2 regions of the Variovorax palleresanus genome follow, and region 1 is predicted to be linked to the other one. Evidence: predicted binding sites of a transcription regulator. Region 1 holds the regulator's gene; the other holds the start of a gene.
The links. The regulator HrcA, encoded in region 1, represses chaperone genes, less so after heat shock. The targets are predictions, from matches to a motif close to TTAGCACTCNNNNNNNNNGAGTGCTAA.

Region 1 (15,100 bases):
TCCCATGCCCCTTCGGGCACGCCAAAGCCGAGCCCGGCGGCGCTGAATGCGGCTGCCGCAAGCTTTGCCGCACTGACGGCCCGGCTCGACTACCTGAGCCCCGAAGACACCGAGCTGGTCCGCCGCGCCTACCGCTTTGCCGACGAGGCGCACCTGGGCCAGCTGCGCAACAGCGGCGAACCGTACATCACCCACCCCATCGCGGTGGCGGCGCAATGCGCCGAATGGAAGCTCGACGCCCAGGCGCTGATGGCCGCCCTGCTGCACGATGCCATCGAGGACTGCGGGGTTACCAAGCCGGAACTGATCGAGCGCTTTGGGGCCCCGGTGGCCGAGCTGGTCGACGGGCTCACCAAGCTGGACAAGCTGCAGTTCAATACCCGCGAAGAAAACCAGGCCGAATCGTTCCGCAAGATGCTGCTGGCCATGGCGCGCGACGTGCGCGTCATTCTGGTCAAGCTGGCCGACCGCACGCACAACATGCGCACGCTCGACGATGCGCCGCGCGAAAAATGGGCCCGCATTTCGCGCGAAACGCTCGAAATCTATGCGCCCATCGCGCATCGGCTGGGCCTGAACCAGACGTATCGCGAGCTGCAGGAGCTGTCGTTCCGCCACCTGAAGCCCTGGCGCTATGCCACCCTGTCCAAGGCCGTGGCCAGGGCGCGGGGGCGCCGCCGCGATCTGATCCATAAGGTGCAGCGCGAAGTCGAAACCGCCTTTGCCAACGCCAACATGACGCTGCGCATCGCGGGACGCGAAAAAACGCTCTATTCGATCTACCGCAAGATGGAAGAAAAGCACCTGAGCTTTGCCCAGGTGACCGACATCTACGGCTTTCGCCTGATCGTGCCGAACGTGATCGCCTGCTACACCGGCCTTGGCATCCTGCACCAGATGTACAAGCCGCTGCCGGGCAAGTTCAAGGACCACATCGCCATCGCCAAGCTCAACGGCTACCAGTCGCTGCACACCACGCTGGTGGGCCCGGCCGGCGTGAACGTGGAGTTTCAGCTGCGCACCGAGGCCATGCACGTGGTGGCCGAATCCGGCGTTGCGGCGCACTGGCTCTACAAGGCCGCGGAGCCGAATGCGGCCAGCAACGACAGGCTCGGCACCAAGTGGCTGCAGTCGTTGCTCGACATCCAGGACGAAACGCGCGATGCCGCCGAGTTCTGGGACCACGTCAAGGTCGACCTCTTTCCGGATGCGGTGTACGTGTTCACGCCCAAGAGCCAGATCCTGGCCCTGCCGCGCGGCGCCACGGTGGTCGACTTTGCCTACGCCATCCACAGCAACATCGGCGACCACACCTCGGCCGCCCGCATCAACGGCGACCAGGTGCCGCTGCGTACCGAGCTCAAGAACGGCGACGTGGTCGAGGTGATTACCGCCCCCGTATCGACGCCCAATCCGGCCTGGCTCGGCTTCGTGCGAACCGGCCGCGCGCGCTCCAAGATCCGCCACTACCTGAAGACCCTGGCCCATGCGGAATCCGAAGGCCTCGGCGAAAAGCTGCTGGCGCAGGCGCTGCGCGCCGAAGGCCTCAGCAAGCTGCCGGCCGACGACGCCGAACACCAGGCACTATGGGAAAAGCTGCTGCGCTTCACGGGCAACCGTACCCGCGCCGAACTGCTGACCGACATCGGCCTGGGCAAGCGGATTGCCAGCATCGTGGCAAAGCGCCTGGTGGCCATGCTCTCAGAACTGGGCGAGCGGCCGGATGCGCTGCTGCTGAGCCGCGAACGCTTCATTTCGCACGAAACCATCTCGCAGGGGGCCGTCACGCTGGACGGCAGCGAGAACTCGTCGGTCCGCTTTGCGCTGTGCTGCCGGCCCATTCCGGGCGACGAGATCGTCGGCTATCTCGGGCATGGCGAAGGCCTTGTGGTGCACACCGAAAGCTGCGGCGTCGGCCAGCGCCTGCGCCACAAGGACAGCGAGCGCTTCTTCGCGGTCGAATGGGCGGACGAGCCCACCCGCGCCTTCGAGACCGGCGTGGTCATCACCGTGCGCAACGACAAGGGCGTGCTGGCCCGCGTGGCCGCCACCCTGGCGGACGCCGAAGCCGACATCACGCACGTCGAGATGGCGGACGAAACCCCGCAGGATTCGACCGATCTGCGCTTCGTGATTGCCGTGCGCGACCGGACTCACCTGGACGCCGTCTTGCGCGCGGCGCGGCGGACCGCCTCGGTGCTGACCGCCGCGCGCACGGTTCCTGCGGCCTGAAAAAACCGCAGCGTTGAATGGCAACGCTACGCCGGACCGGGAGCCGGGTAGCTGACCGACAGCAATTCGACCTCGTGCGCGCCGCCGGGCGTAACGAGCTTCACCACGTCGCCCTCGCGTGACTTGAGCAACGCCCGTGCGATCGGGGAAATCCAGCTGACCTGCGCCTTGGCGCTGTCGGCTTCATCGATGCCCAGGATCGTCACGCTGCGTTCGTCGCCGGTCTCGTCGACATAGCGCACCGTGGCGCCAAAGAAGACTTGGTCGCTGCCGTGGTGCACCGAGGGATCGGTGACCTCCGCGATCTCGAGCCGCTTGGTGAGAAAGCGAATGCGCCTGTCGATTTCCCTGAGGCGCTTCTTGCCGTAGAGATAGTCGCCGTTCTCCGAGCGGTCGCCGTTCTTGGCGGCCCAATGCACGGCTTCCACCACCTTGGGGCGCTCTTCGTCCATCAACTGGAGCAGTTCGTCGCGCAGCCGGGCATAGCCGGCCGGCGTCATGTAGTTCTTACTGCCGCTGGGCAGTGCGGGGGCGGTGCTGTCGCCATCATCGTCGTCGCCGCCAGCGTCGGTTTCCTTGGTGAACGCTTTGCTCACGATAGAAGCTCCAAATCCATTTTCCTCAACCCAGGTCCGAGCGCTTGCAGTCGAAGACCACGCTTTGCTCGACCGCTCGCAGGACAGGCACCTTGTTCGCAAAAGCGACGCCCGCGCTGACAAGGCGCCACTCGTTCGCCTTGAACAGCTTGAAAAGATGCGTGACCTCGGTCCCGACCGTGGGAATGGAGTTGAAAACATAGACGGGCTCCCCGGACTGGCTCTCATCCATGCTCACAAGATCGGCCCTCATCTTGCCCATGGTTTCCGTGTCTTTCGTTCGGGAACGCACGACGTCGAGGTTGACGGTGCGGGAGTGCTCGTCGATTGAAATCCGGCGCACCCAGTTGAAAGGCGATGCGGGCCCATTGCTTGCGCCGGGGACGCAGGTGATGGTTCCTGCCGATGCCGCGCCTGCTGCTGAAGACAGCATGAGAAATTGGAGTGCAAGCCGCTTTGCCGAAATGCTCATGATGCGTTGCGCGTTGTATGACTGGGCTGAACTTTAGCCCCAGGCGCATGAGCGTGCTTTCTCTTCGCGCCGTGACCACGGCTGCACTGGCTGCGATCGCCCAAAAGAAAATGGCCTGGAAGATCTAAATCTTCCAGGCCATTCAAGAGAGTGGTGCGGCTGGCAGGAATTGAACCCACGACCCCTTGGTTCGTAGCCAAGTACTCTATCCAACTGAGCTACAGCCGCACAGCTATCGATTATAGCATCCATTTTTGCCCCCGGCGAGCCAGGTCAGAAAATGAATGCCAAGTGGTAGGCCGTGATGGGCTTGAACCATCGACCAACGGATTATGAGTCCGCTGCTCTAACCAACTGAGCTAACGGCCCACGAGAGGCCACGATTCTATTCGCGGCGCTGCCTACTTGCGGTGGCTCAGCGCATTGCTGACCAGCCGGGAGGTGATGTCGACGATCTGGATCATGCGCTCGTAGGGCATTCGCGTCGGCCCGATGACGCCCAGGGTGCCCACCACCTGTCCGTCGACTTCATAGTTGGCGCTGACGATGGAAAGCTCCTCGAACGGCACCACCTGGCTCTCGCCGCCGATGAAAATTCGCACGCCTTCGGCCTTGCTCGACACGTCGAGCAGCCGCATCAGTTGCGCCTTTTGCTCGAACAGCTCGAACGCACGGCGCAAATGACTCATGTCGCTAGAAAAATCGGTCACGGAGAGCAGGTTGCGCTCGCCGGAAATCACGACGTCGTCTTCTTGCGCCTCGGTGAGCACCTCGGAGCTGACATTCACTGCCGCCTGCATGAGCGCTGCAATCTCGCCACGCAGTTTTTCGACTTCGGACTGGAGCCGGTCGCGCACCTGCTCGATGGTCAAGCCCGCGTAGTGGGCATTGATGTAGTTCGATGCCTCCACCAACTGCGACTGCGAATAATCGGCCTCCGGAAAGATCACCCGGTTCTGCACGTCGCCGTCGGGCGAGACGATGATCACCAGCAGCCGCCGGTCCGAAAGTTTCAGGAATTCGATCTGCTTGAACACCGAGGCGCGCCGCGGCGCCATGACGACGCCGACGAACTGCGACAGGTTGGACAGCAGGTTGGCCGCGTTGGCAATCACCTTCTGCGGCTGGTCGGGCGCAAGGCTCGGCGCGCTCATCTGCTCGCGCTGCGCCGTGAGCATGGTGTCGACGAAAAGCCGATAGCCGCGAGCAGTGGGAATACGTCCGGCCGAGGTGTGCGGGCTGGCAATCAGCCCCAGCGACTCGAGGTCCGACATCACGTTGCGGATGGTCGCGGGGGACAGGTCCAACCCGGGCGCGCGCGACAAAGTCCGCGACCCGACCGGCTGGCCTTCGGCGATGTAACGCTCGACCAGCGTCTTGAGGAGCAACTTGGCACGGTCGTCCAGCATTGCAAGATTTTAGTGTTGTAATTTGTAGATGACTTCCCGCTTTCGTCACGTCGCGCTGATCGGCAAATACCAGGCTTCAGGCGCCCGGGCGCAGGCAGACGCGCGCGACGGCGTCATGGAAGACATCGGCACGTTCCTGGAATCGCAAGGGTGCGAGGTGTTCGTAGAAAAGTCCGCGGCCGACGAAGCCGATGCGGACGCGAACGTCGGCGGCCGCTACGAACCGCTGAGCGTCGAGGAAATCGGCCAGCGCTGCGATCTGGGCCTGGTGGTGGGGGGCGACGGCACCATGCTGGGCATCGGCCGGCAGCTGGCGTGCTACGGCATTCCGCTGATCGGCATCAACCGCGGGCGGCTCGGTTTCATCACCGACATTCCGCTCGACAACTACCAGGCCACGCTGATCCCGATGCTGGCCGGCGAGTACGAGGAAGACCACCGCAGCCTCATGCATGCGCAGGTCATGCGCGACGGCGCCTCGGTTTTCGATGCGCTGGCAATGAACGACGTGGTGGTCAACCGCGGCGCCACCTCGGGCATGGTCGAGCTGCGGGTTTCGGTCGGCCGGCATTTCGTGGCCAACCAGCGCGCCGACGGCCTGATCATCGCGACGCCGACGGGCTCGACAGCCTATGCGCTGTCGGCCGGCGGGCCGCTGCTGCACCCCGCGGTGCCGGGCTGGGTGCTGGTGCCCATTGCACCGCACACGCTCTCGAACCGCCCGGTGCTGCTGCCCGATGCCGACGAGATCGTGATCGAACTGGTGGCCGGGCGCGACGCCAGCGCCAATTTCGACATGCAGTCGCTGGCGTCGCTCGCCATCGGCGACCGCGTGGTGGTGCGCCGCTCCGACTTCCGGGTGCGCTTTCTGCATCCGCGCGGATGGAGCTATTTCGACACGCTGCGCAAGAAACTTCATTGGAACGAAGGGGGCTCCTGAGATGGCGCTGCGACGCATCGCACTGCGCGACTTCGTGATCGTGCGATCACTCGAACTCGATCTATCCTCTGGCTTCACGGTGCTGACCGGCGAAACCGGCGCGGGCAAATCCATACTGATCGATGCGCTTCAACTGGCGCTCGGCAACCGCGCCGACGCGGGCGCAGTGCGCGAGGGCGCCGAGCGGCTCGATGTCAGCGCCGAGTTCGACGCCGATCCGGCCTTTGCAGCCTGGCTCGACGAAGGCGGATTCGAATCCGGCGACGCCCTGCTGCTGCGCCGCACCGTCGACCTGCAAGGACGCAGCCGCGGCTGGATCAACGGGAGCCCGGCCACGGCCACGCAGCTGCGGGAACTTGGCGACCGCCTGCTCGACATCCACGGCCAGCATGCCTGGCAGAGCCTCACGCGTCCCGAGGCCGTGCGCGGCCTGCTCGACGCCTATGCCGGGGTGCGCAGCGATGCGCTGGACGCGGCTTGGCAGGCATGGCGACAAGCCCTCTCCGCGCTCGACCACGCACGCTCGGCGCAAGATTCGCTGCAACGCGAGCGCGAACGGCTGCAATGGCAGATTGCCGAGGTGATGAAGCTGGCCCCCGCCGAGGGCGAGTGGGAAGAACTCTCGACCAACCATGCGCGCGTCTCCAACGCGCAGGCGCTGATCGACGCGGCACAGGGCGCCAGCCAGGCGCTGGAAGACGACGACAACGGTGCCCTCGCAGCGCTGTCGCGCGCCGTCACCCTGCTGCAGAACTGCGAGCACATCGAGCCTGAATTCCGCGCCCTTGGCGAGGTGCTGGCCTCCAGCGTGGCGCAGGCCTCCGACGCCGCGCATTCGCTGCACGGGTACCTGCGCGACGCCGAAGCCGATCCGCAGCGCCTGGCGGAACTGGACGAGCGCATGGGGCTCTGGATGTCGCTGGCGCGCCGCTACAAGCGCACGCCGGGCGACCTGCCGGCGCTGCTGGCCGGCTGGCAGGCCGAGCTGAAGGCGCTCGATGCGCAAAGCGACCTCGAAGGCCTGGAGCGCGCCGAGCAAAGCGCCGGGCAGGCCTACATGAAGGAAGCCAAGGCGCTCGCCAAATCGCGCAAGCAAGCGGCACCGCGCCTGGCCGAGGCGGTCACGCGGGCCATGCAGGGGCTTGGCATGCAAGGCGGCCGTTTCGAAGTCGAACTGCAGCCGCTGGCACAGCCGGGCCGCGCTGGGCTCGAAGACGTCGCCTTTCTCGTGAGCGGCCATCCCGGCAGCACGCCCCGCCCCATCGGCAAGGTGGCTTCAGGCGGCGAGCTCTCCCGCATTGCCCTGGCCATTGCGGTGACCACGAGCCAGCTTGGCGCCGCGCAGACGCTGATCTTCGACGAGGTCGATGCCGGCGTCGGCGGGGCCGTGGCCGAGACCGTGGGGCGCCTCATGAAACAGCTCGGCCGCGACCGCCAGGTCTTGGCCGTGACCCATCTGCCGCAAGTGGCCGCCTGCGCCGATCACCACCTGGTGGTGGCCAAGCGCCAGACGGCTGCGGCGGGCCAGGACGGCCCGCGCACCGAAAGCGGCGTTTCGCGGCTCGACGACGACAACCGCGCCCGCGAGATCGCCCGCATGCTCGGCGGCGAGAAGCTTTCGCAGACTTCGCTGGCGCATGCCCGCGAAATGCTGGGCCACAAGACTTCGGCGGCGATGTGATGGACCTCGACCTGGTGCTCATCACGGGCATGTCCGGCTCGGGCAAGTCGGTGGCGCTGCATGCGCTGGAAGACGCCGGCTACTACTGCGTCGACAACCTGCCGCCCGAGTTGCTGACGCCTTTCATCGCGCTGCAGCACGAACAGCAGGCCACGCGCGTCGCCATTGCGATGGACGTGCGCAGCGGCGTGTCGCTGCCGATCGTGCCGCAGCAGCTCGACGCCTTGCGGAACGACGGCGTCTCGCTGCGATCGCTTTTTCTGGACGCGACCACCGACGCGTTGCTGCGGCGCTATTCGGAGACCCGCCGGCGCCATCCGCTGTCGCGCCTCGAGGGACGCACCGACGCTCCCGAGCAGGAGCGCGCGCTGGTTCAGGCCATCGAGCTCGAGCGCGAGCTGCTGGCCGATTTGCGCGACGGCGCCGACGTGATCGACACCAGCCTCATCCGACCGGCCCAACTGCAGAGCTACATCAAGGCCCTGATCTCGGCACCGCCGAGCGCATTGACGCTGGTGTTCGAGTCGTTCGCCTTCAAGCGCGGCGTGCCGCTGGACGCCGACTTCGTATTCGACGTGCGCATGCTGCCCAACCCGCACTACGTGCCCGCATTGCGCCCGCTCACGGGCCGCGATGCGCCGGTGGTCGAATGGCTGCGCGAGCACGAGGACGTGGCGCGCATGTACGACGACATCGAGCAATTTCTTTCGCGCTGGCTCGATGCGCTGGCGCGAGACCATCGCAGCTACGTGACGGTGGCCATCGGCTGCACGGGCGGCCAGCACCGCTCGGTGTTCCTGGTCGAGCAATTGGCGCGTGCTTTCGGAACCCGTTGGGGTGCCCTCAAGCGGCACCGCGAACTCGACGCGACTTAAGCTCGCCCCCAGTCTTCGCGCACTTCGTGTCGCTACGCCTACCCCCTACCGGGCGCAACACCAGAGGCCCGGCAAAGCCGGTTCCTCAGTGTTCCACGAAGGAGCCAGGACGCTAGCTTGCGCTGCTCTCTAGAAGCAGCTTGCGCACGGGCGCCGGCAATCCCAGGCGGGCCCACTCTTGCGCACCCACCCAGCGCGCGGCATCGCCCTGCGGCTGGCCGCTGCTGCGAAGCAGCACCGGGTGAAGGTGCAGGTCCTTGTGGGTCAGCACGTGCACGAAGGGCGACAGGTCTTGCGTGTGGCGCTGCTCGGCGGGCGGCAGCGCGGCCAACAGCTCTTCGCGGGTGTCGAACACCGGCAGGCAATAGAGCCCCGCCCAGATGCCCTTTGCGGGGCGCTTCTCCAGCCATACACGGCCTTCTGCATCGCGCGCCAACAAGGCCCAGAGTGACTGGGCGCTGCGCTTCAATTTGCGGGTCTTGACGGGATAGCGCTCCGGCTGCCCTTCTCGCAACCCCACGCAGGTATTGGTCAACGGGCAGATCATGCAGCTCGGCTTGCGCGGCAGGCAGACCGTCGCGCCCAGGTCCATCACCCCTTGCGTATAGCTTGCGATGGCCTCTTTCTGTTCGGCCGGCGGAAGCAGTTGCGTAGCCTGGTCCCACAGCGCGCGTTCCTGCGCCGACGAAGACATGTCGCCGCCAAAGCCGAGCACGCGCGTCAGCACGCGTTTCACGTTGCCGTCGAGAATCGCGACCCGCTCGCCAAAGCAGAAGGCCGCGATGGCTGCGGCGGTGGAGCGGCCGATGCCGGGCAAAGTCGTGAGCTCGGCGGCCGTGCGCGGAAATTCGCCGCCGAAGCGGGCCACCACCTCTTGCGCGCAGCGGTGCATGTTGCGCGCGCGGCTGTAATAGCCCAGCCCGCTCCAGAGGCCGAACACTTCGTCCTCGGTGCCCTCGGCCAGGGCCGACACGGTCGGAAAGCGTTCGAGAAAGCGCGCGAAGTATCCCAGCACAGTCGATACCTGGGTCTGCTGGAGCATGACCTCCGACAGCCAGACCCGGTAGGGATCCCGCGTGTTCTGCCACGGCAACTCGCTGCGGCCGTGGCTGCGTTGCCAGTCGACGATGCGCTGGGCGAAAGCCGTGGGCACCTGCAGTTCCGTGGCCGCGGTGGACACCGGACGATCAGGCCGCACGCAGTTCGCCGATGGCGGCGGCCGCGGCGGCCGGCCTTCCCTGTTGCGTGATCATCGAAGTGAATTCCTGCAGCCGGACATGCAACTCGGCCAGGCTGCTCTCCTGCGTGGACAGCTCGAGCAGGCGCTCGTCGAGGTTGCCGGCCGCACTCTGGATGCGCTCGATCGCCTCGATGCGCTTGGTGAAGTTGCGGCGGCGCTCCTTCAGCTGTGCGTCGATCTGCGCGCTGGCGCCTTTGCTCCAGCGCTCGACCTCGGTCATTGCGGCTTCGTTGACCAGCCGCAGCCGGCTTGCGAGCGCACGCACCAGCTTGTCGCAAAAATCCGCCTGCGCCAGCTTCAGCAGATTGCCGACGCCCAGGTAGTGAATGTGGCTGCGCTCGATCTGGCTCAGCTCCTGCTCGAAGCTGGTCAGGTCCGGCTCGGCGGGCGCCTGCAAGTTGAAGCCTTGCTCCGCGTTGAGCTGGCGGAAGGTGGCGTGCAGCATCGACTGGATCTCGGCCGTGGTCGCCTGCACTTCGCGCAGGTTGTTGCGCAGCGAGTCGAAGGTTTCGCCGTACACCTTGCGCACGTTGAACTTGATGCCCGGGCGCTTGAGCGCGCTCGAAAGCCGCACCATGTCGGCCTTGAGCGCGGTGCGGCCGAGCACGGCGTACACCTCGCGCAGCAGCTTGCCCTGCACCGAGCGCAGGGCCAGGATGCGCGTGTTGCTGCCCTCGAACTCCGTCTGCTCCTGGTCGATGCGCCCACGCATGTGGCGGATGACCGAGATATTCTTGCCGCGCAGGCCCTGCAGTTCCAGCGCCTGCTCCGACAGATCGCGCTGGCGCACCTTGAGGATGCGCTCGGCCTCGACCCGCAGCGCCACCATGCCTGCATCCACGGCAAGCCGCAGCATGGTTTCGCGCTTGCCCAGCACGCCTTCGGCGAGCAGCATTTCGAGTGCAGGCAGGCGGCTGGCATCGAGCAGCCGCGGGTCGCGCTGGATCTTTGCCTGCAAGCCCTTTTGCGCCGACACCGGCAGCACCTGCACGAGCGGAACCTCGAGAAACTTGGCCGCCACTTCACGCTGCCGCTCGATCTGCATCTCGATCTGCGCGGGCGTGCTGAGCGAGTCCCACATGGTGTCGATCTTGTTGAGCACCACGAAGCGCGTGTCGCTGCCTTCGCTTTCGGTGACCAGGTGCTCGCGCCAGATGGACAGGTCGGAGCGGGTCACCCCGGTTTCCGCGCCCAGGATGAAGACGACCGCATGGGCCTGCGGGATCAGGCTCACCGTGAGTTCGGGTTCGGCGCCGATCGCGTTCAGGCCCGGGGTGTCGAGGATCACCAGCCCCTGCTCCAGCAAGGGATGCGGCATGTTCAGAATGGCATGGCGCCAGCGCGGAATCTCGACCCGGCCTTCGGCGTCCTGCACCGGGTTGTCGTCCGGCGTCTCTTCGTTCCAGAAGCCCAGCGCGTGCGCCTCGTCCTTGCTGACCCAGCGCACCTCGGCCACCTTGCCCATGGCCAGGGCCAGTTGCTCGGCGTTCTCCACGTCGATCGCGATTTCGGTCCAGCGCGTGGGCTTTTCGCGCCAGTGCGTGAGCGAATGAGGCTCCAGGCGCGTTTCGATCGGCAGCAGCCGCAGCTTGGGGGCCTGCGCGGCGTCATAGCCCAGTTCGGTCGGGCACATCGTCGTGCGCCCCGCGCTGGCCGGCATGATGCGCCGCCCATAGCCCGCGAAGAAGATCGCGTTGATCAGCTCCGACTTGCCGCGCGAGAACTCGGCCACGAAGGCGACCATGACCTTGCTGTTGCGGATCTGCAGCTCCAGGCCGCGCAAGCGCTCGGCCACGGCCTGGTCGAGCAGCTCGTTTTCGGTCAGCCAGCGGGTCAGCCACTGCAGGCGATGCGCAAAATTGCTTCGCCAGGCACCGTGCTGATCGAGTTGTTGATTGAAAGAGCGGCTCAAAGGGAATATGTAAGAAACAACTTACAAATATAGCATTGCAAGCTGTGGAGCAACCGTTTGCAGGATATTCGAACGCGGGCGCCGAAACACTATTTTTGACAATTTGGGCAATAGTAAGTCGAACGCTGGCCTTGGCGCAGTTGCCGAATCGGCGTTGCGCAGACCCGACAAGGCTCGCCCGCGCGGCCGTAGACCGTCGCTTCGAGCTGAAAGTAGCCGTTCTGCCCGTCCACATTGGAGAAGTCGCGCAGCGTGCTGCCGCCCTTCTCCACCGCCCTGGCGAGGATTTCGCGCACCGCCGCATGGAGCTTGGCCGCCCGCGGCCGGCTGATGCGCGCGGCCGAAAGCGTCGGCCGGATGCCCGCCTGGAACAGCGCCTCGGAGGCGTAGATGTTGCCGACGCCCACCACCACGTCGCCCGCGAGCAGCACCTGCTTCACCGCGGTCCGGCGCTTGCGAAGGCCGGCATGGAACGCATCCAGGTCGAACTCGTCGCCCAGCGGCTCCATGCCGAGGCCGCCGAGCAGCTTGATGGCCCAGGGCGCCGCCTCGTCCTCCACGTAGACCACGGCGCCAAAGCGGCGCGGATCGTTGAGCCGCAGCGTGCCGCGGTCGGTGACCAGGTCGAAGTGGTCGTGAGCGCCAGGCGCGGGAAGCGCCGCATCGAAGCGCAGGCTGCCCGACATGCCCAGGTGCAGCAGCAGCAGCCCGCGGTCCAGGTCGATCAGCAGGTACTTGCCGCGCCGGCGCACTTGCAGCACCCGGCGTCCGGCCAGCGCTTCGGGTGCGACCATCAGCGCCCACCGCAGGGGCTTGCCGATGCGGGCTGCATCGATGCGTGCACCGGCGATGCGTTCGGCAAAACCGCGCCGCGTCACTTCGACTTCGGGAAGCTCAGGCATGAAATTGAAATCTCCGGGCTGCGACGAGGCCCCACGCGATGCTCGCTCAAAAGCTTGGATTATTATGGTTCGATGATTCCATCGCTCCGCCGACACCGCCTTGCGGCGGCCGCGTCACTCGTCTTGCTGGCTTGCGCCGTTCAAGCGCAAACCTCCGACCCCGCCGCGCCCAAGAGTCCGGCCCCCATCATCGAGCGGCCGACGCCATCTCGGCCGGGAGCAAGGCCTGCCCCGGCACCCGCGGCAAAGCCAGCCGACGTGAAGTCCACCAGCAGCGAAGCCGCCGCACAACCCTCGGCCCTGACTGCGCAACTGTTCTACGAGATCCTGATGGGCGAGCTGACCACGCGCTCCGGAGATCCCGGATCGGGCTATGCGCTGGTGCTCGACGCGGCCCGGCGGCTGCGCGACGGCAAGCTGTTCCAGCGCGCGGTCGAAATCGCCCTGCAATCGCGCTCCGGTGACGCAGCGCTGGCGGCCTCCCGCGCATGGCAGGAAACGCTGCCCAATTCGCGCGATGCACGCCGCATCGAACTGCAGATCCTGATTGCGCTCAACCGCATCAGTGAAACCGTCGCGCCGCTGCGCGCCGAGATCGCGGCCACGCCGCAGATCGAGCGGCCGATGCTGATGGCGGTAATCGCCCGCAATTACTCGCGCGCCTCTGACAAGAAGCTGGCCGCGTCGGTGGTCGAGCAGGCACTGGTCGACGAGCTCAAGAGCCCCACCACCGGTGGCCTTGCCTGGGCAACGGTCGGCCGCCTGCGCCTGAATGCCGGCGACACCTCCGGCGCACTGGACGCCGCGTTCAAGGGCCAGCAGCTCGACCCCGCCTCCGACGCCCCGGCCGCACTGGCGCTCGAGATGATCGACCCCGGCCAGCCGCTCGCAGAACCGATCGTCACGCGCTATCTGGCCAGCAACCCCAAGGCGGCGCCCGACCTGCGCATTGCCTACGCCCGCGTGCTGGTCGAAAACCGCCGCTACACCGATTCCGCCGCGCAATTGCAGGCGCTCACCACGGCCCGGCCCGAATTGGCCGAGCCCTGGCTGCTGCTCGGCAGCCTCCAGGCCCAGGCCCGGCAGGACGCGGCGGCCGAAACGTCGCTCAAGCGCTATGTCGATCTGGCGGCCAGCCAGAAAGATGCGGAAGATCGCCAGCGCGGCACCACGCAGGCCTACCTCGTTCTGTCGCAGCTGGCGGAACGCCGCAAGGACTTCACGGCCGCGGAACGATGGCTTGCACGCGTCGACAGCACCGACGAACTGGTTGTTGCGCAGACGCGCCGCGCGGGCCTGCTGGCGCGCCAGGGCAAGCTGCCTCAGGCACGCGAACTCGTGCGCGGCCTGCCCGAGCGCACGGCAGAAGACAAGAAGCAGAAATTCCTCGCCGAAGTGCAGCTGCTGCGCGACGCCAAGCAATACCAGGCCGCCTACGACATGCTGGCCCAGGCGTCCGCCGCTGCTCCCAACGACAGCGACCTGGTGTACGACCAGGCCATGGTGGCCGAAAAGCTGAATCGCCTGGACGAAATGGAGCGGCTGCTGCGCCGGCTGATCGAGCTCAAGCCCGAGAACCAGAACGCCTACAACGCGCTCGGCTACTCCTTCGCCGATCGCAAGATCCGGCTCGACGAAGCGCGCACGCTGATCCAGAAAGCCGTGCAGCTGGCACCTGAAGACCCCTTCATTGCCGACAGCCTGGGCTGGGTGGAATTCCGGCTGGGCAACACGACCGAAGCCATTCGCATCCTCGAAGCGGCCTACAAGTCCCGGCCCGATCCGGAAATCGGCGCGCATTTTGGCGAAGTGCTCTGGGCCACCGGCCAGAAGGACCGCGCGGTCGTCATCTGGAAGGAAGCCCTGCTGAGCGACGCCGAAAACGAGACGCTGCAGGAGACGCTCAAGCGCTTGCGGGTCAAGCCGTGACGGCCATGCTTTCTCCCGGGCTTGATGGTGGCCGCCGGAGCGTGCTCGCGGCGGGCGTTGCGGCAATGCTGCTCGCGGCCGGCTGCGCGCAGCTCCCGAGCGCCACGCGGCCCCAGGGCACGGACGCATGGAGCGGCCGCATGTCGCTGCGCATCGACAGCCAGCCTGTGCAAACCTTTTCCGCCCTGTTCGAGCTGCGTGGGTCGCCCGAGTCGGGCGAACTCTCGCTCACGAGCCCGATCGGCAGCACGCTGGCCCAGTTGCACTGGTCGCCGGGCGAAGCCCTGCTCAAGAATGGCAGCGAGATCCGGCGCTACGAATCGGTCGATGCACTGATCGAAGCGGCCACCGGCGCCGCGATCCCCGTGGGTGCGCTTTTCGGCTGGCTTGCGGGCCGCGACGACCGCGTGCCCGGTTGGCGCCCGGACCTGGGGCAGATCGCCAACGGCCGCTTGCAGGCTACGCGCGAAGCCCCCAGCCCCACGGCAGACCTGCGCATCGTGTTCGAACGGTCATGAAGGCGATCTACGACCTTCCCGCACCGGCCAAGCTCAACCTCTTCCTGCACATCACCGGCCGGCGCGAAGACGGCTACCACCTGCTGCAGTCGGTCTTCATGCTGATCGACTGGTGCGACACGCTCCACGTCGAGTTGCGCCACGACGGCCAGTTGAGCCGCGAAGACCTGACGACCGAACTGCCGCCCGACGACCTTGTCCTTCGCGCGGCGCGCGCGCTCCAGGCGCATGCCGCGCCCGGCCAGGGCGCCCACATCGGCATTGCCAAGCAGGTGCCGGCGCAGGCCGGCATGGGCGGGGGTTCTTCGGACGCCGCAACCTGCCTGCTGGCCCTGAACCGGCTGTGGAAGCTGAACCTGCCGCTGACCCGCCTGGCCGAAATCGGCGTGAAACT
Region 2 (15,100 bases), 2.0 Mb from region 1:
CACTCGGCCACGCGGTGGCTGGAGTTTTTCGGCGATTTCCGCCGCCTCAACCATCGCATGCACAACAAGCTCTTCGTGGCCGACGGTGCCATGGCGATTGCCGGTGGCCGCAACCTGGCCGACGAGTATTTCTTGCGCAGCGAGGGCGCCAACTTCATCGATTTCGAACTGCTCATGGCGGGGCCCGTGGTGCCGGAAGCGGCGCGCATCTTCGACACCTACTGGAACAGCGACGTGGTCTATCCGCTTCAGCGGATTGCCGGCGCCAGCGACACCCCGGAGACGCTGAAGTCCCAGTTCGAAGCCGCCACCTCACCGGTCCATGCACCCCTGCCCACCCCTCTTTCCGGCACCGACCTGCTGGGCGACGCGACGCTCGGCACGCAACTGGCCGACATTGACCGGGTGAAGTGGATGCGCGCCGACGCGCATGCCGCAGCCGACAGCCCCAACAAGGCGCTTGGCACTCTTGCGTCGCCGGCCGAATCACTTGCGGCGCGGTTCCATGAAATGACGGCGAGCGCGCGCTCGGACGTGGTGGTGATCTCGCCCTATTTCATTCCAGGCGAGGACGGCATGGCGCGCATCCGGGAAGGCCGCGCACGCGGCGTGCGCATCAGCGTCATCACCAATTCGCTGGCCGACAGCGACGAACCGCTGGTGAACATCAACTACAACCGCTACCGCGTCGACATGCTCAAGCTGGGCGTGAACCTCTACGAGGTCAGTACCCAGCAGCTCAAGCGCAACCGCCAGTTCCGCACCCTGCTCAAGAAAGCGCGCGGCCGGCTGCATGCCAAGCTGGCGCTGGTCGACCGCGAATGGGTGCTGCTTGGCTCCATGAACCTCGACCCCCGCTCGGCCCGGTTGAACACCGAATTCGGGGTTCGCGTGCGCAGCTTCGAACTGGCCCAGGCGCTGCTGTATGCCTACCAGCTGGACGACATCGAGGGCGTCTACCGCGTGGTGCTCATGCCCGACGGCGAGAACGTGCAATGGATTGGCACCGGCGACGTGGACAACGAGGTGCTGGACAGCGAACCCGACTCCAGCCTGCTCACGCGGCTGCAACTGCTGCTGTTCTCCTGGTTCGTGCCGACGGACCAGTTGTGACTGTCGATTCGTTGTCACAAGGCGGTCACCGCGACGTAACCTGACACAAGCGTAATCGGCATCCCGATCCGGAACCTGCTCTCACGCCCAGTGTTGTCAACGTCCTCTTCCGTCTCCCTGTCGCACTCGCCGTTCCCTCTTCTCACACATGCCCGGTTCCTGACCCGCCGCGACCTGCCGGCCCTGCTCACGCTCGAACGCGAAAAGTGGGACACCGTCCAGGCAGCATCGCCAGACGATCTCATGCAGCGCCTCGAGGACTATCCGAGCCTTTCGGTAGGCGCGTTCTGCAAGAACACGGACACGCTGCTCGCATCGCTCTTCATGCGTCCTGTCCACGCGGATTTCTGGTGTCATGCCGCGTCGTGGGTTGACTGCGTCGACTCGCCCCGGCCCGCGCGCGGCCATTCGCTGTTCGGCATCAGCCTCAGCAGCAGCCATCCGAGCGGCGTCGAAGCGCTGCTCGAGTTCTTCTGGCCCCACGCGCTCAAGAGCGGCTGGCGCCACATCTACCTCGGCTCACCGATCCCCGGCTTCGAAGGCTGGCTCCGGTCCCATCGCGATGGATCGGTGCAAGACTACGTCGCGCTGCAACGCGCCGGCGTACCGGTCGATCCGCAACTGCGCTACTACCATGGCCGCGGCTTCAAGGACATCGTCTGCGCGAAACCCGATTACTTCCCTCACGCACGCTCGCTCGACCACGGCGTGATCCTGCGCGGCACCGTGCCGCTGTCGCTGCTCAAGCCCGTCTGGAAGATGATGCCGCTGACGTCTACGCAGCGCGTCACCCGCCACCTGGTGACGATGCTGTGAGTACGGGCCGCGCGACAACAACTGGCCCGGCGATGGGCCTGCGACTCACCTGCGACCTGGCCGGCGGGCTGTTCCTGCTCGCCGTCGTCGTCAACACCACCTTGCTGGCGACGGTCCGCTCGGTGTGGATCGACGTGCCACTGGCCATCGTTCAGGCCTTGCTTTTCCTCGGTTGCCAGGAGGTCAAGCACCTTGCGGCGCATCGAAGCTTCCTGAGCCACCGGGTCCTGAATGACTTGGCCGGCAATGCCTGTGCGTCCTTGATCGGTGAGAACTTCACCGCATTCCGCTACTTTCATTTCAAGCACCACCTCGCGACCTGCAACGACGACGATCCGGAAGGGAGCTTGTACGCGCTGAGTTGGCGCACGCGCTGGATCTGGGCACTGGCTCCGCTGGAGGTATTCTGGGTTGCGTTCCATATCAACCGCGTGGGCGGCGGCCTTGTGCCACTAGACCGTCGAGCGGCGCGTCGCCTGTCGACGGTCTCGTGGCTGCTGTGCGCCAGCGCGGTCGCGCTGGCCTGCTGGCTCGCGCCGCACGCCTTCTTCTGGGCCTATGCGATCCCGCTGTGCATATCGGGGTGGATCGACTTTCCGCTGACGCAGGCCGAGCACTACGGCACCGCAGTGGCGCCGGCCGGCACGCGGCGCGTCGCGAGCGAACTGGCTCATGACGTCACACTCCCGTTCGGACTGGGATGGATCATGCTGCATCGGTCGCTGCACCGCGTGCATCATCGCCAGCCGAACGCGGTGTGGATCGCCGCCCCGGACCGCCTTCGTGAAGACGCATCCGCCGTGCCGGTCGCCTATGCAGATTTCGCGCGGCGCTGGCTGCGCGAAGGACCACGTCTGTGGTTGCCCCCCAGCGTCGCAAAGGCCGACTCATGACCGCGCCCACCTCCGGCGAGGCCGTCATCTGGAACCGCACGATTCCCCGCAGTCGCCTGTTCGATGCGCTTTCGCTGATCTTGCCCACCGGCGAATCCTTCGTCATCGCGACGATCGAGGAATGGCAGCGCGTCGCTGGCAGCTCCGCCAGCACCGCGTTGCATGCCGAGGTCAGCCGGCTGATCCGGGAAGAACGTGCGCATCAACGCGCGCATGATCGCTACAACGCTGCACTGATCAAAGCCACGCCCGGTGCGGCGCCCGCAGCCGAGCGCGCGATGCGCGTCACCGACGAGATTGCAAAGTGCAGCTTGACGATGCGATTGGCGCTGGTTGTGGCCTTCGAGCATCTGACGATCGTGCTCTCACGCGAGATCCTGGCGCATCCCGACCTGCTGCCAGACGATGACTCCGCTCACTCTCGCATGTGGCGCTGGCACGCGCGCGAGGAAATCGCGCACGGCCACGTCGCGGCCGACGTGGCGGCGCACCATGGGATTGGACGCGCGCGCACCGTGCTCGCACTCGGCTTGGCTGCGACCTTCCTCTCGCTCGACGTGCTGCGCTGCTGGTGGTCGCTGTGCCGCTGCGACCTGAACTCAGGCTTTTCCGGCTGGCGCGTCGCGCGCGACACTGGCGCCTTCCTCATGCAGGGCCTGCCGTCGTTCGGGCGGATGGCGGCGGGTGTGCTGGCCTTTCTCGTGTGGCGACCGAAAGCTTTTCGCTGAAGCACAAGCAACGGACATGAGGCTGTTCGCCTCCTGAGAAAGCCCTTAAATAGCACGGTCGTGCAGTCCGAGTCGGATGAGAAGAGTTCGGAGTCAGCAGCAGAGAACCGACAGCACCCACCCACCCCCGGCCTTGAAAGTCCGCCGATTGCCCTTATCATTAGCACTCGCTGCTGATGAGTGCTAACAAGCCTCGCTTCCAGTCGATGGGTCGCCGGCCTCGGGTCCGGCGCCCGACCACAACCCCGTTTCTTATCCAGGAGATGCAATGAAACTTCGTCCTTTGGCCGATCGCGTGATCGTCAAGCGTATTGACAGCGAAACCAAGACTGCCTCCGGCATCGTCATCCCCGACGCAGCCGCCGAAAAGCCCGATCAGGGTGAAGTCCTGGCCGTGGGCCCGGGCAAGCGCACCGACAAGGGCGACCTGACCGCACTGACCGTCAAGGTCGGCGATCGCGTCCTGTTCGGCAAGTACAGCGGCCAGACCGTCAAGGTCGACGGTGACGAATTGCTCGTCATGAAGGAAGACGACCTGTTCGCGGTCGTCGAGAAGTAATCAATCCATCCCATTCGGAGTAAATCAACATGGCAGCAAAAGACGTCGTCTTCGGCGGAGAAGCCCGCGCACGCATGGTCGAGGGTGTCAACATCCTGGCCAACGCAGTCAAGGTGACCCTGGGCCCCAAGGGCCGCAACGTGGTGCTCGAGCGCTCGTTCGGCGCCCCCACCGTCACCAAGGACGGTGTGTCGGTCGCCAAGGAAATCGAACTCAAGGACAAGCTCCAGAACATGGGCGCCCAGCTCGTGAAGGAAGTGGCCTCCAAGACTTCGGACAACGCCGGTGACGGCACCACCACCGCGACCGTGCTGGCACAAGCCATCGTTCGCGAAGGTTTCAAGCTGGTGGCTGCCGGCATGAACCCGATGGACCTGAAGCGCGGCATCGACAAGGCTGTCACGGCCCTCGTCGCCGAGCTGAAGAAGGCTTCGAAGCCCACCACCACGTCGAAGGAAATCGCGCAAGTCGGCTCCATTTCGGCCAACAGCGACGAAACCATCGGCAAGCTCATCGCTGACGCGATGGACAAGGTCGGCAAGGAAGGCGTGATCACCGTGGAAGACGGCAAGTCGCTCGACAGCGAACTCGACGTCGTCGAAGGCATGCAGTTCGACCGCGGCTACCTGTCGCCCTACTTCATCAACAACCCCGAGAAGCAATCGGCGCTGCTCGACAACCCCTTCGTGCTGCTGTTCGACAAGAAGATCAGCAACATCCGCGACCTGCTCCCCACCCTGGAACAAGTCGCCAAGGCTGGTCGTCCCCTGCTGATCATTGCCGAAGAAGTCGAAGGCGAAGCCCTGGCTACCTTGGTCGTGAACACGATCCGCGGCATCCTGAAGGTTGTGGCTGTGAAGGCTCCTGGCTTCGGCGACCGCCGCAAGGCCATGCTCGAAGACATCGCCATCCTGACGGGCGGCAAGGTCATCGCTGAAGAAGTGGGCCTGACGCTCGAAAAGGTGACGCTGGCCGACCTCGGCCAAGCCAAGCGCATCGAAGTGGGCAAGGAAAACACCATCATCATCGACGGTTCGGGCGCTGCGGCCGACATCGAAGCCCGCGTGAAGCAAGTGCGCGTGCAGATCGAAGAAGCCACGAGCGACTACGACCGTGAAAAGCTGCAAGAGCGCGTGGCCAAGCTGGCCGGCGGCGTTGCAGTGATCAAGGTTGGCGCTGCCACCGAAGTCGAAATGAAGGAAAAGAAGGCTCGCGTCGAAGACGCCCTGCACGCCACCCGCGCTGCAGTGGAAGAAGGCGTTGTGGCTGGCGGCGGCGTGGCTCTGCTGCGTGCCAAGCAAGCCGTGGGCGACTCGATCAAGGGCGACAACGCCGACCAGGACGCCGGCATCAAGCTGGTGCTCAAGGCCATCGAAGCCCCCCTGCGCGAAATCGTGAACAACGCCGGCGGCGAAGCCTCGGTGGTCGTGAACGCTGTGCTCGCAGGCAAGGGCAACTACGGCTTCAACGCTGCCAACGACACGTACGGCGACATGCTCGAGCTGGGCATCCTGGACCCGACGAAGGTCACCCGCACCGCGCTGCAGAACGCAGCATCGGTCTCTTCGCTGCTGCTGACGACCGAAGCCATGGTCGCCGACGCACCGAAGGACGAAGCCGGTGCCGGCGGCGGCATGCCCGACATGGGTGGCATGGGCGGCATGGGCGGCATGGGGATGTAAATTTCGCTCGCCCCCAGGCTGCGCGGCACTTCGTGTCCGCTACGCCCACCCCCTACCGGGGGCAACACCTGCGGCCCGGCAAACCCGGTTCCGCGGTGTTCCGCGAAATAAAAAAGCCCGTCTTGCGACGGGCTTTTTTTATGGGCGCTCGGAGCGTTGTATCCGTTATCGGAACTGGTCGCGCAGCGCCATATAAAGCTCCCGGAATCGCGCATGCCGCGTGCTGTGCAAATCCACATCGACCGCCGACGGCGCGAGCTGCTGCCTCACTGGCGGCAGCGTGCACACCTCGGCCACGGTGCCGCCGTCGGCCAGCCAGGCAAGGCGCGCCGCGCCGAGCGCGCCGCCCGTTTCGCTGCCCGCATACAGCGTGAGCGGCACCTGGAAGATGTCGGCCAGCAACTGGCCCCACCACACGCTGCGTGCGCCGCCACCGACCAGCGCAACTTCGCGCAGCGGCATGTCGGCAGGCAGGCGCAGGGTGTCGAACCCGTCGCGCAGCCCGAAGCTCACGCCTTCGACCACGGCGTAGGCGATTTCCGCCGCTCCATGTGCATGCGTCAATCCGAACAGCACGCCCTGCGCATCGGGGTTGTTGTGCGGCGAGCGTTCGCCCGACAGGTACGGCAGGAACAACGGGCACCGCTCGCGCCGTGCCGGCTCGACCGACGCGGCCGCTTCGAGCAGCGCGGCCTCGTCGGCAAACTTGAATGTGCTGGCGGCCCAGCTCACCGCGCTTGCGGCCGAGAGCATCACCGACATCTGGTGCCAGCGCTTCGGCAGCGCGTGGCAGAAGGCATGCATGGCCTGCGCCGGGTTCGGCAGAAAGCGGTCGGTCGAGACGAACACCACGCCCGAGGTGCCGAGCGAGACGAAGCCCTGCCCCGGCTCCACCAGACCCATGCCGACGGCGCTCGCGGCGTTGTCGCCCGCGCCACCGGCAATGAGCACAGCAGCGCCGCTGCCGACGCCCCAGCGCGCCGCAAGTTCGGGCTTGAGCTGCGCCGACACTTCACTGCCCTCGACCAGCCGCGGCATGTGGTCGCGCGTGAGCCCCGTGGCCGCAAGCAGCTCGTCGGACCAGTCGCGCGCGCCGACGTCGAGCCACAGCGTGCCGGCGGCGTCGGACATCTCGCTGACGGCCTCGCCGCTGAGCATGAAGCGCAACCAGTCTTTTGGCAGCAGCACGCGCGCCGCGCGATTGAAGATTTCAGGCTCGTGCTCGCGCACCCACAACAGCTTGGGTGCGGTGAATCCGGGCATCGCCAGGTTGCCCGCGATCTCGCCCAGGCGCGGCACAGCGCGCGTGAGCGCCTCGCACTGCGCGCCGCTGCGCCCGTCGTTCCAGAGGATGGCGGGCCGCAGCACCTCGCCCGCCGCATCGAGCAGCGTGGCGCCGTGCATCTGGCCCGAGAGGCCGATGGCGCGCACGGCCGACAGCGCCCCGGAGTGCACCTCCCGCAGCTCGGCCATGACCTGCTCCAGCGCCTGCCACCACTGGCCCGGTGCCTGCTCCGACCAGAGCGGTTGCGGCCGATCGACCGTGAGCGGTGCGCGTGCCAAGCCAACGATGCGGTGATCGCCTGTGAGCAGCAGCGCCTTGAGCTCGGACGTGCCGAGGTCGAGTCCCAGATACAAGATGGTGCTCCCTGATTGCGTCTTGAAAGCGGGGCGTCCCGACCTCAGCCGAAGCGGGTGTCGGCCTGGCGCCTGAATTCACTCGGGGTCATGCCCTTGATTTCGAGAAAGCGGCGGTTGAAGTTGGCGACGTTGTTGAAGCCGACCTGGTAGCAGATGTCGGTCACGTAGTGGTCGGTCTGCATCAGCAGATGGCAGGCGCTGTTGATGCGCACGCGGTTGACGAAGTCGGTAAAGCTGTTGCCCGTGGAGCGCCGGAAGAAGCGGCTGAAGCGGCTCTCGCTCATGCCGAGCTCGGCCGCCACGTCGGACATCGAGATGGGCTCTGCCAGGTTGGCGGTGATGCGGTTGACGATGCCGTTGATCTGGTCGACCTGCGCATCGCCATCGGCGCCGTGTGCCCCTTGCATCTGCACGCTCGACAGCAGCCGGTAGTCGGTGCATTGCGCCAGATCGGCCATGAACTCGAGGAACAGGCCGAGCCGGCGCATGCCGCGCGCGGCCTTGATGCTGTCCCAGTGCATTTGCGCCTGCTGCGACATGCCGAAGAACTCGATACCGTGCCGCGCCCGTTCGAACAGCTGCATCACCTCGCGCAGTTCGGGAATCTCCTCCGCCGCACGTTCGATGGGCTCGTGGCGGAACTGGATCACCCGGTCGCGCCCCGCGGCGCCGCCTTCGGGTACATCGAGAGAGATCCAGTTGTGCGGAAGCCGCGGCCCGCACAGCACCAGGTGCCCGGGCTGGAACGGCCCGATCCAGTCGCCGATGAAGGCCTTGCCCGAGGTCTCGGTGATCAGGTGCAGTTCGTAGTCTTCATGAAAGTGCCATCGCACCAGCGGGCTGGGAAAGCCGTGCGCAAGGCAGCGCACCAGGCCGGTTTCGGGGGCTTCGTAGCCCAGCGACGGGGAGCGCGCAATGTCGCGTTCCAGCTCGGGTTGGCGCTGACGTGGAATCGAGCGTTTGCGTGTGGACGTGGTCATGGCAGCACGGAGTCAGGACCGGGAAGCGACGGCTCCATTGTCTTCCTGCGCCAGCGCGGCGTGAACCGCTGCTAGCGTGGGTGGATCGGCCCCTTCGCGGGTGCAGTTCAGGGCGGCCGCCGTCGCGGCGAAGCGCATCACCTGGCGCCAGGCTTCGTCCGCCAGCTGGCCGAGTTGGGCCGGGTGCTCGACGCCATGTGCCAGCAGCGCGACCGAAAGGCCCGCCGTGAAGGTGTCGCCCGCGCCGATGGTGTCGACCACCTCGACGCGCGGCGCCGCCACGGTGAGCGGCTCGTGTCCCGTGCGCCAGAGCGTGGCACCCGCGCCGCCGCGCGTGACGATCACCGCATGCGCGCCGGCTCGCAGGCACTGCGCCGCCAGTGCATCGGCCGGCTGGCCCGGTGCCAGCAGTTCGGCATCCTCGTCGCTGAGCTTGACGAGGTCGGCCATTGCAAACCAGTCCATGACGCGCACGCGGTACTCCGCCATGTCGGGAATCAGGCTCGGCCGCACGTTGGGGTCGAACACGATCACGCGCCGCCCCGCGTTGGCCGTGACGAGTTCGGCGATGCGCGTGGCCGCCGGCTCCTGCAGCAGCGAGATGGAACCGAAATGAAGAAAGCGGCAGTCGGCCGGCAGCTGCGGCAGCGGCTCGGGGGCCCAGGTCGCGTCGGCGCTGCCGCGCGTGTAGAACGCATAGCGGTTGGTCTGCGGCGTGCGCTCGACAAAGGCCAGGGTCGACGGCGCATTGCTGCGCAGGATGAAGCTGGTGTCCACGCCATTGCGCTCGAGAAAGCGCATCAGCCGTTCGCCGAACAGGTCGGTCGACAGCTGGGTGAGAAACCCGGTGGGCTGCCCGAGGCGCGCGCAGGCCACAGCCGTGTTGAGTGGCGAGCCGCCCTCGTGGCCCAGGAACGCGAGCGTGCCGGCCTCGCTGGCGGTGAAATCGATCAGGGCTTCGCCCGTGAGTGCAATGCGCATGGTTCTCGGATTCTCTTCTTTCAGGACAAGGCGCGCGCGTCGGCCAGGAAGCCGCGCTCGGCCGCCAGCGTGGCGGGATGATCGAGCAGTTCGGCAAAAAGGCGCGGCGGAATCGTGATTGCCCCCACGCCCAACCCCAGCAACGAAAGATACGCCTCGCGCGATCGAATGCTTGCCACCAGGAGGCGCGTGCCAGACGAAGGCCGCTGAGCGACCAGGCCCTGCATCTGCGCGATCAGCGCCAGCCCGTCGATGCCGGCATCTTCCAGCCGCCCCAGGTAAGGCGCCGCATACGCCGCGCCCAGCTGCGCCGCAAAGTGCGCCTGCTCGGGCGCATAGACGGCCGTCCACGTCACCGGCACGCCTTGCGCAATGAGCCGCGCGCCGGCATCGAGGCCCTGGCGCGTGGCGGGAATCTTCACGACCAACTGGCCCAGCTCGAAGTGCGACAGCAAGGCGCGGGCATCTTCGAGCATGCCGTCGACCTCGCTCGAATACACCTGCGCCTGCACCTGCCGTGCGCCCAGATCGATGCAGCGCTTCAGCAAGCCCGGCACTTCGCCGCGGCCGACTCCCGCGCGCTGCAGCAACGTCGGGTTGGTCGTCACGCCGTGCACCACCGGATGCGGCAGGCAGGTCTGCAGTTCGGCGATGTCGGCGCTGTCGAGGTACAGATGAAAATCTTCGTTCATGGATTGCGTGCCGGGAAGAAGCAGGCCTTCAGTTCAGCTCATGACATTGCCGCCATCGACATTCAAGGTCTGCGCCGTGATGTAGCGCGCCTCATCGCTGGCGAGAAACACCGCCGCACCCGCAACGTCCGCCGGCACGCCCATGCGGCCGAGCGGCACCTCCAGGCCCACGCGGCGCTTCTTCTCGCCGGGCGGCAGCCCTTCGGCCTTGGCGAACAAACTGTCGACATGGTCCCACATCGGCGTGTCGACCACGCCGGGGGCGATGCCGTTGACGCGAATGCCATGCGGCGCCATGGCCAATGCGGCACTCTGGGTGTAGCTGATGACCGCGGCCTTGGTGGCGCAGTAGTGCGACACCAGCGCCTCGCCGCGCCGCCCCGCCTGCGAAGCCATGTTGATGACCGAAGCGCCCTGCGTGCCGGCCTCGACCATGTGACGCAGCACGCCCTGCATCACGAAGAACATGCCCTTCACGTTGACGGCAAAGAGCTTGTCGAAGGATGCCTCGTCGCTGTCGAGCAGCGGCGCGAGGTCGAACACCGCGGCATTGTTGAACAGCGTGTGGATGGGCCCGAAGGCGACCTGCGCCTCGGCCAGCATGTGCGCGATGGCCTGCGTGTCGGTCACGTCGGCCGCGATGTAGGCGAGCTTGTCGGGGTGTTGCTGCTGCAGCGCCCGCACCGCCTCCGGTGCCGCCGCCACGCGGTCGACCACGCTGCAGCGCGCGCCCTCGGCAATGCAGGCTTCGGCCACGGCCAGACCGATGCCGCCACCGGCGCCGGTCAGCAGTACGTGGCGGTTCTTCAGACGTTCACTCATATCGTTGCTCCTGAACTCACAAAATTTGCCACACGACCGCTCGCACCGCGCACGGCGTCGATCAGCCGCACATTGCCCGCGACGGGGCCCCACAGTCCGGCGTCCGAACACAGCGCAAGCACCGGATCGGCGGCATCGCAGATGGCGTGCGCCACGGCCTCGTCCATGCCCTGGTCCTGGTAGGCATAGGGCAACGCCCCGCGATGCCAGAGTTGCAGGAAGGCAAGGAACAGCGCCGGCAGCATCGCAACGCTGTCGATCGGCTGCCCCGCGGCAAGCCGCTCGCGCACCGTGGGGGCGATGAAGCCCGGGATCTTCGAGAAACCGTCGGCCGCCACGCGCTGGTTGGTGTCGCGGATCGCGGGGTTGCCGAAACGGTCGAGCACCACGTCGCGGTAGGCCGCAAGGTCGATCGGGCTTGGGCTGAGGCACGGGATCACGTCGTCGGTCACGTAGTCGTGGGCCATCTTCCGGATCGCCGCGTGGTGCGTGCCCTCGTGGATGAAGCCCAGCCCGGCCAGCGTGCCGGCCCAGGCAATGCAGCTGTGCGTGGCATTGAGGATGCGGATCTTGGCCTCTTCATAAGGCTGCACGGAGTCGACCAGTTCCACGCCCACGCGGCCCCAGTCGGGACGGCCGGCCGCAAAGTTGTCTTCGATCACCCACTGGATGAAGCTCTCGCCCGTGATCGCTGCCGCATCGTCGCGTCCGGTGGCGGCCTGCACGCGCGCGCGCAATTCGGGCGGCGGGCGCGGCGTGATGCGGTCCACCATCGCGTTGGGGCAGGCGGTATTCGCTTGCACCCACGCGAGCAATTCGGCATCGCCGGCACGCTCGATGAACTCGAGCAAGCCGGCATGAAAGCGGTCGCCGTTGTGGCGCAGGTTGTCGCAGTTGAGCAGCGTCACGGCACCGGCCTCTGCGGCCTTGCGCGCGCGCAGGATCGCGCAGACGGCGCCGTAGATGGTCACGCCCTCGCCGCCCTCATCCCATGTCACGCCGCGGCGCGCGCGCTCGATGTCGGCCGCAAGATCGCCGAAAGACAGGTCCAGCTTGCCCTTGGTGTCGAGGTAGTAGCCCGCCTCGGTCACGGTGAAGGACACGATGCGCGTGGACGGCGCCGCGCCGCGCGCGATCACCGCGGCCAGCGAGCGCTCCCACGGCAGCACTTCGCGAATGGCTTCGATCTCTTCGTAGCGGTACTCGCCCGCAGGCGACACGGTTTCGAGCGTGTAGCGTCCGCCCTGCGCCTGCAGGGCTGCAACGACATCCGCCATGTCGGGCCGGATGTTGGCGCCCGAGAGCGACCAACGGGTGTCGCCCGCATCGATCAGCCGCTGAAGGTAGACGGCCTGGTGGGCCCGGTGGAACGAGCCGAGTCCAAGGTGAAGCACCGTGAACTCCGAAAGAACCGGTGGAGTGGGCGCAAGAGGCGCTGCTGCAAGGATCACGGTAAATGTCCGGAAGAAAAATAGAAAAATCAGGCGGAAACCGCGCGGCCTTCGCGGTTGAACAGATGCAGCACCGAGGGATCGAGCTCGACCGCCACGTCATCGCCCGCATGCAGCGGCGTGCGCTCGTTCTGGCGCGCAATCAGCGGCACGCCGCCCACGTCGACGTGGATCAGCGTGTCGGCGCCAAGCGCCTCGATCAGCTCGACACGGCCGGGCACGCCTGCAGCAGCGGCCTGCTTCGGATGCACGCGCAGGCCTTCGGGTCGAACGCCCAGGAAACCGTCGTTCGGCAGGCGCCCGCCGGTCGCGGCCGAGAAACTCGGAATCGCGCTCGCCGCCACCATGTTCATCGACGGCATGCCGATGAACTGCGCAACGAACTGGTTGGCCGGATGGTCATAGAGTTCGAGCGGCGTGCCGACCTGTTCGATGAGACCGTCCTTGAGCACCACCACGCGGTCGGCCAGCGTCATGGCCTCGACCTGGTCGTGCGTCACGTAGATGGTGGTGGCGCCGAGCGACCGATGCAGCTTGTGGATCTCGACGCGCGTATTGCCGCGCAGCGCCGCATCCAGGTTGGACAGCGGCTCGTCGAACAGAAACACCTTGGGCGCGCGCACGATCGCGCGGCCGATCGCCACGCGCTGCCGCTGCCCGCCCGACAGATCCTTGGGCGTGCGGTCGAGGTATTGCGTGAGATTGAGCGTCTTGGCCGCGTACTCGACCTTGGTCTTGATCTCGCTCTTCGGCACGCCCGCGAGCTTGAGCGCGAAGGACATGTTGTCGTACACGCTCATGTGCGGATAGAGCGCGTAGCTCTGGAACACCATCGCCAGGTCGCGCTTGCCCGAAGGCGCCCAGGTGATGTCCTTGCCGTCGAGCAGCAGGTTGCCGCTGGTGATCGGCTCGAGCCCCGCAATGAGGCGCAGCAGCGTCGACTTGCCGCAGCCCGAAGGCCCGACGAAGACGATGAACTCGCCCTTCTGGATTTCGAGGTCGACGCCCTTGATGATGTTGACGTCGCCGAAGCTCTTCTTGATGTCTTTGAGTTGCAGGTAAGCCATGAGGTGTCTCCCTTTCTTTACTTGACGGCGCCGAAGGTCAGGCCCTGGACGAGCTGCTTCTGGCTGAACCAGCCGAACACGACGATGGGCGCGATGGCCATCAGCGAGGCAGCCGACAGCTTGGCCCAGAACAGGCCCTCCGGGCTGGAGTACGAGGCAATGAGCGTGGCCAGCGTGCCGGCCTTGGCCGAGCTGAGGTTGAGTGCCCAGAAGGCCTCGTTCCAGCTCAGCACCAGGCACAGCAGGCCGGTCGATGCCAGGCCGCCGACCGACAGCGGCAGCACGACGTGGCGGAACTCGGTCCACAGGGTCGCACCGTCCATGCGCGCGGCCTCGAGGATCTCGTTCGGAATGTCCTTGTAGGCGCTGTAGAGCATCCACACCATGATCGGCAGGTTCGACAGCGTGAACACGACCGTGAGCGCAGTGAGCGAATCCAGAAGGCCCGCGGTCTGTGCGAGCACGTAGATCGGCACCAGCGCGCCGACGGCCGGCATCATCTTGGTGGAGAGCATCCACATCAGGATGTCGCGCGTCTTCTTCGTGCGAAAGAAGGCCATCGAATACGCGGCGGGCGCCGCGATCAAGAGGCCGATGATGGTCGAGCCCAGGCTGGTGATGAGCGAGTTGCGCGCATACAGCAGGTAGTCGCTGCGGCGCTGCACTTCGCTGAAGTTGCCCAGGGTGGGCTCGAAGATGAAGAGCGGCGGCACGTGGATGGCCTGCAGCTCGGTCTTGAAGGCCGTGAGAAACAGCCAGCCGAGCGGGAAGAACAGCAGCAGTGCGAGCGCCCACGCACCCGCGGTGCGCAGCAGTTGCGGAAGGAAATTGCTGGGTTGCATGGTCGTTCCTTCAATCAAGGTTCTTGCCGATGATGCGGATCAGGAACACGGCCACGATGTTGGCCAGCACCACCGCGAAGAGCGCACCGGCCGAAGCCACGCCAACGTCGAAATTCATCAGCGACTGCTTGAAGATCAGGTAGGTCATGTTGGTGCTCTCGTTGCCCGGGCCGCCATTGGTGGTGATGGCGATCTCGGCGAACACGCTGAGCAGAAAGATCATCTCGATCATGATCACCACCGCCATCGGCCGGCCGAGGTGCGGAATGGTCAGGTAGAAAAAGCGCTGGAATGCGCTTGCGCCGTCCATGCGCGCGGCTTCCATCTGCTCGCGGTCGAGCGACTGCAGCGAGGTGATGAAGATCAGGCAGGCGAACGGCAGCCACTGCCATGCCACCATGATGATCACGGACAGCAGCGGCACGTCGGTGAGCCAGTCGACGGGCTGCGCACCGAAGAAGCGCCACACGTCGGCCAGGATGCCGTAGATGGGATTCATCATCATGTGCTTCCACAGCAGCGCATTGACCGCGGGCATGACGAAGAACGGCGAGATGAGCAGCACCCGCACGATGCCGCGGCCCGGAAAGGGCTCGTTCACCAAGAGGGCGAGCAGCACGCCGAACACCACCGTGATGACGATCACGCTGCCGATCAGCAGCAGCGTGTTCCAGGTCGCGGGCCAGAAGTCCGGGTCGGTAATGAAGTAATGAAAGTTCTCGATGCCCGCGAACGTGCGCTCGCCGGGTTGCATGAGGTTGTAGTTCACGAACGAGAAGTACAACGTCATCGCAAGCGGCACGATCATCCACAGGAAGAGCGTGAGCACGGCG

Region 2: a site for HrcA is predicted at 3,711-3,737, ahead of ACJ7Z0_RS21280 (co-chaperone GroES). Genes of this name have one in related genera too.

The regions. Positions count from the first base shown of each region.
Region 1 covers NZ_JBJNVP010000002.1:1,677,724-1,692,823, forward strand. Annotated here, with positions in the region: gene ACJ7Z0_RS11680 (RelA/SpoT family protein) at 1-2,232, shown strand, start outside; gene greB (transcription elongation factor GreB) at 2,259-2,828, opposite strand; gene ACJ7Z0_RS11690 (hypothetical protein) at 2,854-3,300, opposite strand; tRNA gene ACJ7Z0_RS11695 (tRNA-Arg) at 3,452-3,528, opposite strand; tRNA gene ACJ7Z0_RS11700 (tRNA-Ile) at 3,593-3,669, opposite strand; gene hrcA (heat-inducible transcriptional repressor HrcA) at 3,702-4,709, opposite strand; gene ACJ7Z0_RS11710 (NAD kinase) at 4,738-5,649, shown strand; gene recN (DNA repair protein RecN) at 5,651-7,330, shown strand; gene rapZ (RNase adapter RapZ) at 7,330-8,205, shown strand; gene mutY (A/G-specific adenine glycosylase) at 8,318-9,385, opposite strand; gene ACJ7Z0_RS11730 (dynamin family protein) at 9,393-11,357, opposite strand; gene mutM (bifunctional DNA-formamidopyrimidine glycosylase/DNA-(apurinic or apyrimidinic site) lyase) at 11,447-12,259, opposite strand; gene ACJ7Z0_RS11740 (tetratricopeptide repeat protein) at 12,332-14,188, shown strand; gene ACJ7Z0_RS11745 (lipoprotein insertase outer membrane protein LolB) at 14,194-14,706, shown strand; gene ispE (4-(cytidine 5'-diphospho)-2-C-methyl-D-erythritol kinase) at 14,703-15,100, shown strand, end outside.
Region 2 covers NZ_JBJNVP010000002.1:3,713,687-3,728,786, reverse strand. Annotated here, with positions in the region: gene ACJ7Z0_RS21300 (phospholipase D family protein) at 1-1,113, shown strand, start outside; gene ACJ7Z0_RS21295 (ubiquitin family protein) at 1,204-1,929, shown strand; gene ACJ7Z0_RS21290 (fatty acid desaturase family protein) at 1,962-2,822, shown strand; gene ACJ7Z0_RS21285 (metal-dependent hydrolase) at 2,819-3,550, shown strand; gene ACJ7Z0_RS21280 (co-chaperone GroES) at 3,819-4,109, shown strand; gene groL (chaperonin GroEL) at 4,139-5,791, shown strand; gene xylB (xylulokinase) at 5,957-7,429, opposite strand; gene ACJ7Z0_RS21265 (AraC family transcriptional regulator) at 7,474-8,412, opposite strand; gene ACJ7Z0_RS21260 (carbohydrate kinase family protein) at 8,425-9,393, opposite strand; gene ACJ7Z0_RS21255 (transaldolase family protein) at 9,414-10,085, opposite strand; gene ACJ7Z0_RS21250 (L-iditol 2-dehydrogenase) at 10,119-10,907, opposite strand; gene dalD (D-arabinitol 4-dehydrogenase) at 10,904-12,301, opposite strand; gene ACJ7Z0_RS21240 (ABC transporter ATP-binding protein) at 12,388-13,425, opposite strand; gene ACJ7Z0_RS21235 (carbohydrate ABC transporter permease) at 13,443-14,267, opposite strand; gene ACJ7Z0_RS21230 (carbohydrate ABC transporter permease) at 14,278-15,100, opposite strand, start outside.